One region of the Clostridium sp. AM42-4 genome, then DNA from elsewhere that is predicted to be linked to it. Evidence: a T-box and tRNA genes for the amino acid it is inferred to sense, from the RefSeq annotation. Region 1 holds a T-box; the other holds one or more tRNA genes.
What was found. A T-box is a leader RNA that pairs with one kind of tRNA and senses whether it is charged. The one in region 1 lies ahead of leuS (leucine--tRNA ligase), so its partner is inferred to be a tRNA-Leu.
Positions count from the first base shown of each region.

Region 1 (4,702 bases):
ACCGACCACCAATACCCACGAAAATGCCAGCTACTTTGATGTAGGTCCGATCGATCTGGCTGAAAATGTGCGCCGGGACATTGTCCTGAATCTGGAGGATATGGATATTGAGGTGGAGGCTTCTCACCATGAGATCTCTCCGGCCCAGCATGAGATCGATCTGGAATATACCGAAGGCCTGATGGCGGCTGACAATATCATGACCTTTAAAATGGCAGTCAAGACCATTGCAAAGCGTCATGGACTCCATGCAACCTTTATGCCGAAGCCAAAGGCTGGCGTAAATGGTTCCGGCATGCACATCAATATGTCTTTGGGCGATGTACACGGCAACAACATGTTTGTGGATGAGAGTGACAGCCTTGGCCTGAGCAAGGTGGCATACCAGTTTATGGCTGGAATTCTGGCTCACATTAAGGAAATCACGCTTCTGACGAATCCGCTTGTTAATTCTTATAAGCGTCTGGTCCCGGGCTATGATGCACCGGTCTGCATTGCCTGGTCTTCCCTGGCAAACCGCAGTGCCCTGATCCGCATCCCGAGCTCCAAGGGTGACAGCACCCGCATTGAGCTGCGCTGTCCGGATTCTGCCGTGAACCCGTATCTGGCACTTGCAGCCTGCCTTGCAGCTGGCCTGGATGGCATCAAAAAAGAGATGACCCCGCCGCCGAGTGTGGACCGAAACGTGTTTGCCCTGACAGACGAGGAAATCCGCAGCCTTGGTATCGAGCAGCTGCCGCAGACGCTCGGAGAAGCCATCGATGCCTTTGCCGGCAGTGATTTTGCAAAAGAGCTGCTTGAAAACCACATTTATACCAAATATCTTGAAGCAAAGAATTCAGAGTGGAAGAAATTTCGTGCAGAGGTAACGGACTGGGAGGTTCAGGAATATTTGTATAAGTTCTGATCCGGCCATGTCTGGTTATGGAAACAGCTTTCAGAATCACCGGATAACAAAACCTGGAGGTGAGTAGTTTGGCGAATATCATTGTGGCATTTTCCAAGCCGGAAGACGCAAAAAGCATAAAAAACATACTGCTGAGAAACGGCTTTCCAGTGATCGCTGTATGCACCTCCGGAGCGCAGGTACTGTCTCAGCTGGATGATCTAAACAGCGGGATCATTGTGTGCGGTTACCGTCTGACGGATATGCTGTATTCGGAGCTTCATGACTGCATGAGCCCGGAATTCAGTATGCTGATGATCTCATCCCCAAGCAAATGGTCGGCCGGTACCCCGGAGCAAGTGGTCTGCCTGCCGATGCCCTTAAAGGTGCATGATCTGGTCGGAACACTGGAGATGATCGTCCAGGCGCAGGCGAGACGCAGAAAGAAGCTGCGCCAGCAGCCGAAGCAGAGAGATGAGAAGGAACGGGCCATCATCAACCAGGCGAAGGCCCTTCTTATGGAGCGCAACAACATGACAGAGGAAGAGGCACACCGCTACATACAAAAGTGCAGCATGGACAGCGGGACCAATATGCTGGAGACGGCCCAGATGGTCATCAGTCTGATGTAAGGAGAAGGTGGCAGATCCTGCAAACGTTTTGCAGATGCTGGCTGTGCCAGACAGATGATTTACAGAAATAAAAAAATACAGTTGGAGGAGTTTATGAAATTTACAAAAATGCAGGGAATCGGAAACGATTACGTCTATGTGAACTGTTTTGAGGAGACCGTGGAGGATCCGGCGCGCGTGGCAAAGCTGGTGAGTGAACGTCATTTTGGCATTGGTTCCGATGGCCTGATCCTCATCTGCCCGTCTGAGGTGGCTGACTGCCGCATGCGGATGTTCAATGAAGATGGAAGCGAGGGCAGCATGTGCGGAAACGGCATCCGCTGCGTCGGAAAATATGCGTATGATCATGGAATTGTAGACAAGCCGCAGATCTCCGTGGAAACCCTTGGCGGCATCAAATATCTGGATATGCAGGTGGAAAACGGAAAAGTCAAAACCGTAAAAGTAGATATGGGGATTCCCAAACTGACCAGTGAGCTGCCGGAGAAAATCCAGATCGAAGGAAGAATCCTGGAATTTACCGGAATCGATGTGGGAAATCCGCATGCCGTTTATTATGTCGACGATGTGGACTGCCTGGATTTAGAGAAGATCGGACCGGCTTATGAGATGCATGAGCGCTTCCCGGACCGGGTGAACAGTGAGTTTATCCGTGTGATCGACCGGACCCATCTGCAGATGCGTGTCTGGGAGCGGGGTAGCGGGGAAACCTGGGCCTGCGGAACCGGAGCGACGGCCAGTGCCGTTGCGAGCATGATGCTGGGACTGGTAGAGGATACCGTGGAGGTCCAGCTGATCGGCGGAAACTTAGAGATCACCTGGGACCGCGAGAGCGGACATGTGTTTATGACCGGACCGGCGGTGGAGGTATTCTCCGGCGAGATTGATCTGGGGCAGTATGAAAAGTAAACAAAGACCTGCCAAAGCACCGGCAAAATCCCGTTGCCGTGCACATGCGCACGGAAGCATGACGAAATCCACCCTTGACACAGATTTCCAATTATGCTAAATTAAAAGGCATGGAAATGTTACCGTTCGTTTCTATGAATAGTAACGGAAAATGCAATGAAGGGAAAAAGTATGCGTGACGGACTTTTCAGAGAGCTGCCGGAAGGTGCAAGACAGTAAGAATGTGCGCAGAAACTGGTCTCGGAGCAGCCCGCCGAACCCTTTTCGTTTCGTAATGGTTTCGTATTCATACCGTTGCGTTTCTAGTGGAAAGTAGGCCGGGACGGACATCCGCCGTTATCGGATCAAAAGCGCATGCGAAAGCATGAAGCAGAGTGGTACCGCGTAAGGATCAAAAGCGAAAGAATATCCTGCGTCTCTGACACTAAGTCCAGAGGCGCATTTTTTATTGCTTTCATTCCTTAAAAAGCAATCAGGAGGAAGAATCATGGCAAGTTACAACCATAGCGCTATTGAGAAAAAGTGGCGTGAAAACTGGGAGAAAAACCCGATCAATGTCAATGACGGCAAAAAGCCGAAATATTACTGCCTGGATATGTTCCCGTATCCGTCCGGCAGCGGACTTCATGTAGGTCACTGGAGAGGCTACGTTATCTCCGACGTATGGAGCCGTTACCAGATGTTAAAGGGCCATTATGTCATCCATCCGATGGGCTGGGACGCATTTGGTCTTCCGGCAGAGAACTATGCGATCAAGATGGGCGTTCATCCGGCAAAATCTACCGCTGAGAACATCAAGAACATCAAACGCCAGATCAACGAGATCGCAGCAATTTACGACTGGGATATGGAAGTAAATACTACCGATCCGGAGTTCTACAAATGGACCCAGTGGATCTTTGTACAGATGTTCAAGAAAGGCCTTGCTTACGAGAAAGAGTTCCCGATCAACTGGTGCCCATCCTGTAAGACCGGTCTGGCAAACGAGGAAGTAGTAAACGGTTGCTGCGAGCGCTGTGGTTCCCCGGTTACCAAGAAGAACCTGCGTCAGTGGATGTTAAAGATTACCGCTTATGCGGACCGTCTCTTAAACGATCTGGACAAGCTTGACTGGCCGGAGAAGGTGAAAAAGATGCAGAGCGAGTGGATCGGCAAATCCTACGGTGCTGAGGTTGATTTCCAGGTTGAGGGAAGAGATGAGAAGATCACCGTTTACACCACCCGCCCGGATACCCTGCACGGAGCTACCTTCATGGTACTGGCTCCGGAGCATGCTATGGCAAAGAGCCTGGCTACCGACGAGACCAGAGAGACTGTTGAGAAATACATCTTCGATTCTTCCATGCGTTCCAACGTAGACCGTATGCAGGACAAAGAGAAGACCGGCGTATTCACCGGAAGCTATGCGATCAACCCGTTAAACGGTGCAAAGGTTCCGATCTGGCTGTCCGACTATGTACTGGCAGATTACGGTACCGGCGCGATCATGTGCGTACCAGCTCACGATGACCGTGACTTCGAGTTCGCTAAGAAGTTTAACATCCCGATCATCCAGGTTATCGCAAAAGACGGCAAAGAGATTGAGAACATGACCGAGGCTTATACCGAGGCATCCGGCACCATGATCAACTCCGGCGACTGGAACGGTATGGAGTCTTCCGTACTGAAGAAAGAAGCTCCGGAAATGATCGAGAAGATGGGCTTTGGTAAGAAGACTGTCAACTACAAGCTGCGTGACTGGGTATTCTCCAGACAGCGTTACTGGGGTGAGCCGATCCCGATCGTTCACTGCCCGAAGTGCGGCAACGTAGCGGTTCCGGAAGAGGAGCTTCCGTTACGTCTTCCGGAGGTTGAGAGTTATCAGCCGACCGGTACCGGTGAGTCACCGCTTGCTGCCATCGATGAGTGGGTAAACTGCAAGTGCCCGCAGTGCGGAGGACCGGCAAAGAGAGAGACCAATACCATGCCGCAGTGGGCTGGTTCTTCCTGGTACTTCCTGCGTTATGTGGACAACCACAACGACAAAGAGCTGGTTTCCAAAGAGAAGGCTGATAAGTATCTGCCGGTTGATATGTACATCGGCGGCGTAGAGCATGCAGTGCTGCATCTTCTCTACTCCCGTTTCTACACCAAGTTCCTGCACGACATCGGAGTCGTAGATTTCGATGAGCCGTTCAAGAAGCTGTTCAACCAGGGTATGATCAATGGTAAGAATGGTATCAAGATGAGTAAGTCCAAAGGAAACGTGGTTTCCCCGGATGACCTCGTAAGAGAT
Region 1 is NZ_QUIK01000012.1:10,091-14,792, forward strand. Features, by position in the region: gene glnA (type I glutamate--ammonia ligase) at 1-907, shown strand, start outside; gene DW922_RS10685 (ANTAR domain-containing protein) at 976-1,518, shown strand; gene dapF (diaminopimelate epimerase) at 1,612-2,427, shown strand; T-box leader at 2,575-2,850, shown strand; gene leuS (leucine--tRNA ligase) at 2,915-4,702, shown strand, end outside.

Region 2 (4,702 bases), on a different contig from region 1:
TTACGGATGAGACGCAGGATTACCGCAGACCGGAAGAACCGGACGCGGGCGAGACTGTAACGCTCCGCTTTCGCACCGCGAAGGACGATGTCGACCGGGTTTTTTATATTGAGGAAGATAAAAATATTCAGGCAGAGATGCGAAAGGTATCTTCGGACCGCCTGTTTGATTACTATGAATACCGGATGGAGGCGGACAGTGAGCCACAGCGGTATTATTTCCAGGTGGTGAAGGACAATGAAATCTGCTATTTTAACAGATTAGGAGCTACCATGGACATCCAGAGCTGCTACGCATTCCGCATCACCCCGGGATTCCATACGCCGGAGTGGGCGAAGGGCGCAGTCATGTACCAGATCTTTGTGGACCGCTTCTGCAATGGAGACAAGAGCAATGATGTGACAGAGTGTGAGTATGTCTACATTGGGTGTCCGGTACACCGGGTTACGGACTGGAGCACTAACCCGTCTACGATGGATGTAGGCTGTTTCTACGGCGGTGACCTGCAGGGCGTGTGGGACAAGCTGGATTACCTGCAGTATCTGGGGGTGGAGGTCATCTACTTCAATCCGCTGTTTGTTTCCCCATCCAACCACAAGTATGACAGCCAGGATTATGACCACATCGATCCGCACTATGGCGTGATCGTTAAAGACGGCGGAGAACCGGTGGCAGAGAATGCAGTGAACAATGACCATGCAACCCGCTACCAGATGCGCAGCGCAGACCCGGAAAACCTGGCTGCCAGCGATGCATTTTTTGCCCGCTTTATGGAAGAGGTCCACAAGCGCGGCATGCGCGTTATCATCGATGGTGTGTTTAACCACTGTGGTTCCTTTAACAAGTGGCTGGACCGCGAGAAGATCTATAGCAACCAGGGCAGCTACGAACCAGGTGCTTATGAGAGCAAAGAGAGTCCGTACTGCAGCTTCTTTAAGTTTTATAATGAGGATGCGTGGCCGGATAACGGTACCTACGACGGCTGGTGGGGACACGATACCCTGCCGAAGTTAAACTACGAGGATTCGCCGAAGCTGTTCGAATACATTATGAAGATTGCCCGTAAGTGGGTATCTGCGCCGTACCAGGTAGACGGCTGGCGTCTGGACGTGGCAGCCGATCTGGGCCATAGCAGTGAGTATAACCACAAATTCTGGCAGGAATTCCGGAAGCATGTCAAAGAGGCAAATCCGAAGGCTATCATTTTGGCAGAGCATTACGGGGACCCAAGCAGCTGGCTGGCCGGAGACCAGTGGGATACCGTCATGAACTACGATGCGTTTATGGAGCCGCTTACCTGGTTTTTAACCGGTATGGAAAAGCACAGCGATGAGTATAATGGTGCCCTCTACGGTGATGGCGTCAGCTTTTTCCGATCTATGTATTACCACATGAGCCGGATGCAGACCCAGTCTGTATTGGTGGCTATGAACCAGTTGTCAAACCACGACCATAGTCGTTTCCTGACCAGGACCAACCAGATCGTGGGACGTCTGGCCAGTGCGGGTGCGAAGATGGCAGAATTTGGAATTAATTACGGAACCTTCCGGGAAGCCATCATGGTGCAGATGACCTGGCCTGGCGCACCGACCCTGTATTACGGAGACGAGGCAGGCGTGTGCGGCTGGACTGACCCGGATAACCGCCGGACGTATCCGTGGGGATCCGAGGATTTTGAACTGATCGAGTATCACCGTTATCTCATTGACCTGCACAAGAAGCTTCCGGCCCTGCGCCGCGGTTCCTTAAAGCAGCTGCAGGCAGACCGCCAGCTCATCATGTATGGCCGCATGAGCGGGGAAAATAAGTGCGCGATCATCATCAACAACCGCGGCGATGGCAGAACCGTCAGCGTGCCGGTTTGGGAGCTTGGCATTACCGATGAAGATGTGATCACCCGCATGATGATGTCCTATGAGAGCGGCTATAACGCAGGACGGGTAGACTACCATGCAGACCACGGATATCTGACACTGGAGGTACCGGCGCACAGCGGCGTGCTGTTGTCCAGTGGGGTGCTGGTGTAAGGAATGTTCGGCCGGTGTCTGTATGACAGAACGCATATAGACTGCAGTTTTGCGGAAGAATATAGAGAAATGATGTAAATCAGATAAAGAAAAGACCTTCGTACCGGGAACTTACCACGGTGCGGAGGCCTTTTTTGGCAATTTGTATATATAAAAGTAAATGGAAAGTAAATGGAAAAGCAAAAAACTGCTTGCTTTTTGGCAGTTGGTATGATAATATAATTTTTGCTTGTCGAAGCTAGTATGGATGGGTTCCCGAGTGGCCAAAGGGGGCAGACTGTAAATCTGTTAGCTGTGCTTTCGGTGGTTCGAATCCACCTCCATCCATTTCCTGAAAAGGATATGCCGCAGTGGCGGAACTGGCAGACGCACAGGACTTAAAATCCTGCGGGACTAATCTCCCGTGCCGGTTCGATTCCGGCCTGCGGCATTAAAGCTTTTTGGCAGGACAGGCCTTGGTAGCTCAGTTGGTAGAGCAGAGGACTGAAAATCCTCGTGTCACTGGTTCGATTCCGGTCCAAGGCACTTGGATATACAAAGATTCTTATTCACATGGTTTTCACGAATTTCAAAAAAACTTGAAAAAGTGCTTGCAATCTTAGAAAACTTGTGGTAAGATATGAACTGTCCAAGAGACAACAACAAAATATGCGCGAGTGGCTCAGTTGGTGGAGTACGACCTTGCCAAGGTCGGGGTCGCGGGTTCGAGTCCCGTCTCGCGCTCTCTAAAATACGGGTTCCGAGTTATTCGGGATCCGTTATTTGTTTGTATAAATGAAATTACTGAAAGTTTTTATTTGAAGAAAACCCCAGAGGATTAATTAGGATCCTCTGGGGTTTTTGGTTTGCCATATGGAAATTCTCACATTCCTTAGCTGCCTACATCGTATTCTATTTTTGCCATGTTGTCAATCTGTCTTGAATGCATATGGTCAATCCTGGATAAATTCCAGTAGTCTTTGGAGGTATAAGGACCTTTGACCAATGGCATGTTAACACTTCCTTTCCATTATCGTTATTATAGGAGAAACAGAGACAACAAACAAGGCTTTACTTTTGCCCCAAAGTTTTCTAATATATTAGAGAACCGTGTGACTGCAAAGTGTAACGCAGTTATTACCGTTCATGCGTTGCGCAAACAGCAGGATTTGTTTGTTGTTTTTCAGCAACAAGTTAGAATATAGAGGCATTACGATGAAGTTTATTTATACCAGAATTAACGATGAAATCCGTATAGATCAGATTGAAGACCCGGAGGCGGTGATCTATGTACCGGAGCGTTTTGAGGATTGTCCGGTGACAGAGCTTGGCTCCTATGTGCTGGCGCACAGTTCTGTGGAGGAGATTCATCTTCCACCGTATGTCAGAAAGATCGGTGCGTACGGATTTTATGAGTGTGAACAACTTAAAAGAATTTATTGTTACAGCCGGGTGCTGGACCTTGGTGCCGGGCTGTTTGCGGGTGTACCTGCAGTAGAGTATCTGGATATTACGGAGTTTCCGGGTGAGCGTTCCTGCTTAAAGGAGATGTTGACAGAACTCCGGCAGACTTTGCGGGTGCAGATTCATTGTTACTGCACACGCATGCGTGTGCAGCAACGGGATTTTGCCGATGCTTCGCATTCCAAATCGGCAAAATCCGCAGCCACAACTGTATCGTACGGAATTTTCAGTTCAGAAAATTCCTACCCGTGTACAGCAATGATTCAGCCGCTGCGGCAGGCGGGGCGAAAGGAAGCAGGACAGGAAATCTTAAAACCGGGAGAAACAAAGCAGCGGGAAAGAGAACAGCAAAACTTGGATCTGTCTTCGGAGAAACTGCCGGAAGAATACGAGGCAAGACTGATCTTTCCGGAGTATTTCGAGGATTCGGTTGAGAATACACCAGCCCGCATTGTCTGCATCGAGACGCATGGCTGCGGGCACCGTTACCGGTACTGTTTTGCCGGGCGGGTGTTCCAGTACCGGGGCTACGATGAGCTTTTTCCACATGTGCAGGTGCAGGAAAAAGAAGAACTGGTCACAGAGCTGGCATTGGGAAGGCTGCTCTATCCCAAAGAATTATCGGAGAAATTCCGGGAACAGTACCAGACTTATATCCGGGAGCACTGGGAGATGGCCGGGCGGCTTTTGATCCAGGCAGATAACATGAAGAAGAATCACGTGAGCAACCTGGAACCAGGGAAACTGCCGTGGCTGGTAGAAGAGGTGCTTATGCCAAGGAAGGATCAACGCGAAACCCGGCAGCCAGAACTTGCAGCAGAACAACTCCGGAATACTGAACAAAATCAGCCGCTTCAGAATTTCTCTGCCCAGCTTTCCACATTTATTCAGATAGCTCAGGAATCCGGCGATACGGAAATGGTGAGCTGGCTGATGGAACGGCGGCATCATCTGCGGGCTGCAGATTCGATGCAGTCTGCAGGTGCAGTGCAGGATGCTGAAACGACGCAGAATTTAACTGATGACGTGGAAAATCTCATGAAATCGCAGCCGCCAAAGCGGAAACGCCGGTTTGAATTTTGAAACAGAAGAAAGGGGAAATCATAAACTATGATCGATCCAACCAGGCACAGACAGCTGGAAGAACTGAATATGGTGGAACTTTGTACCCGGATCTTCCGGAATGCCAGGAATGAACTGTACCTGAATATGCGCTATCTGGACCTTTCGTT
Region 2 is NZ_QUIK01000002.1:159,097-163,798, reverse strand. Features, by position in the region: gene DW922_RS02115 (glycoside hydrolase family 13 protein) at 1-2,027, shown strand, start outside; tRNA gene DW922_RS02110 (tRNA-Tyr) at 2,273-2,354, shown strand; tRNA gene DW922_RS02105 (tRNA-Leu) at 2,372-2,457, shown strand; tRNA gene DW922_RS02100 (tRNA-Phe) at 2,480-2,552, shown strand; tRNA gene DW922_RS02095 (tRNA-Gly) at 2,678-2,750, shown strand; gene DW922_RS02090 (leucine-rich repeat protein) at 3,222-4,553, shown strand; gene DW922_RS02085 (VWA-like domain-containing protein) at 4,581-4,702, shown strand, end outside.
Region 2: it has a tRNA-Leu gene. The T-box ahead of leuS (leucine--tRNA ligase) is inferred to sense a tRNA for this amino acid. The anticodon was not compared.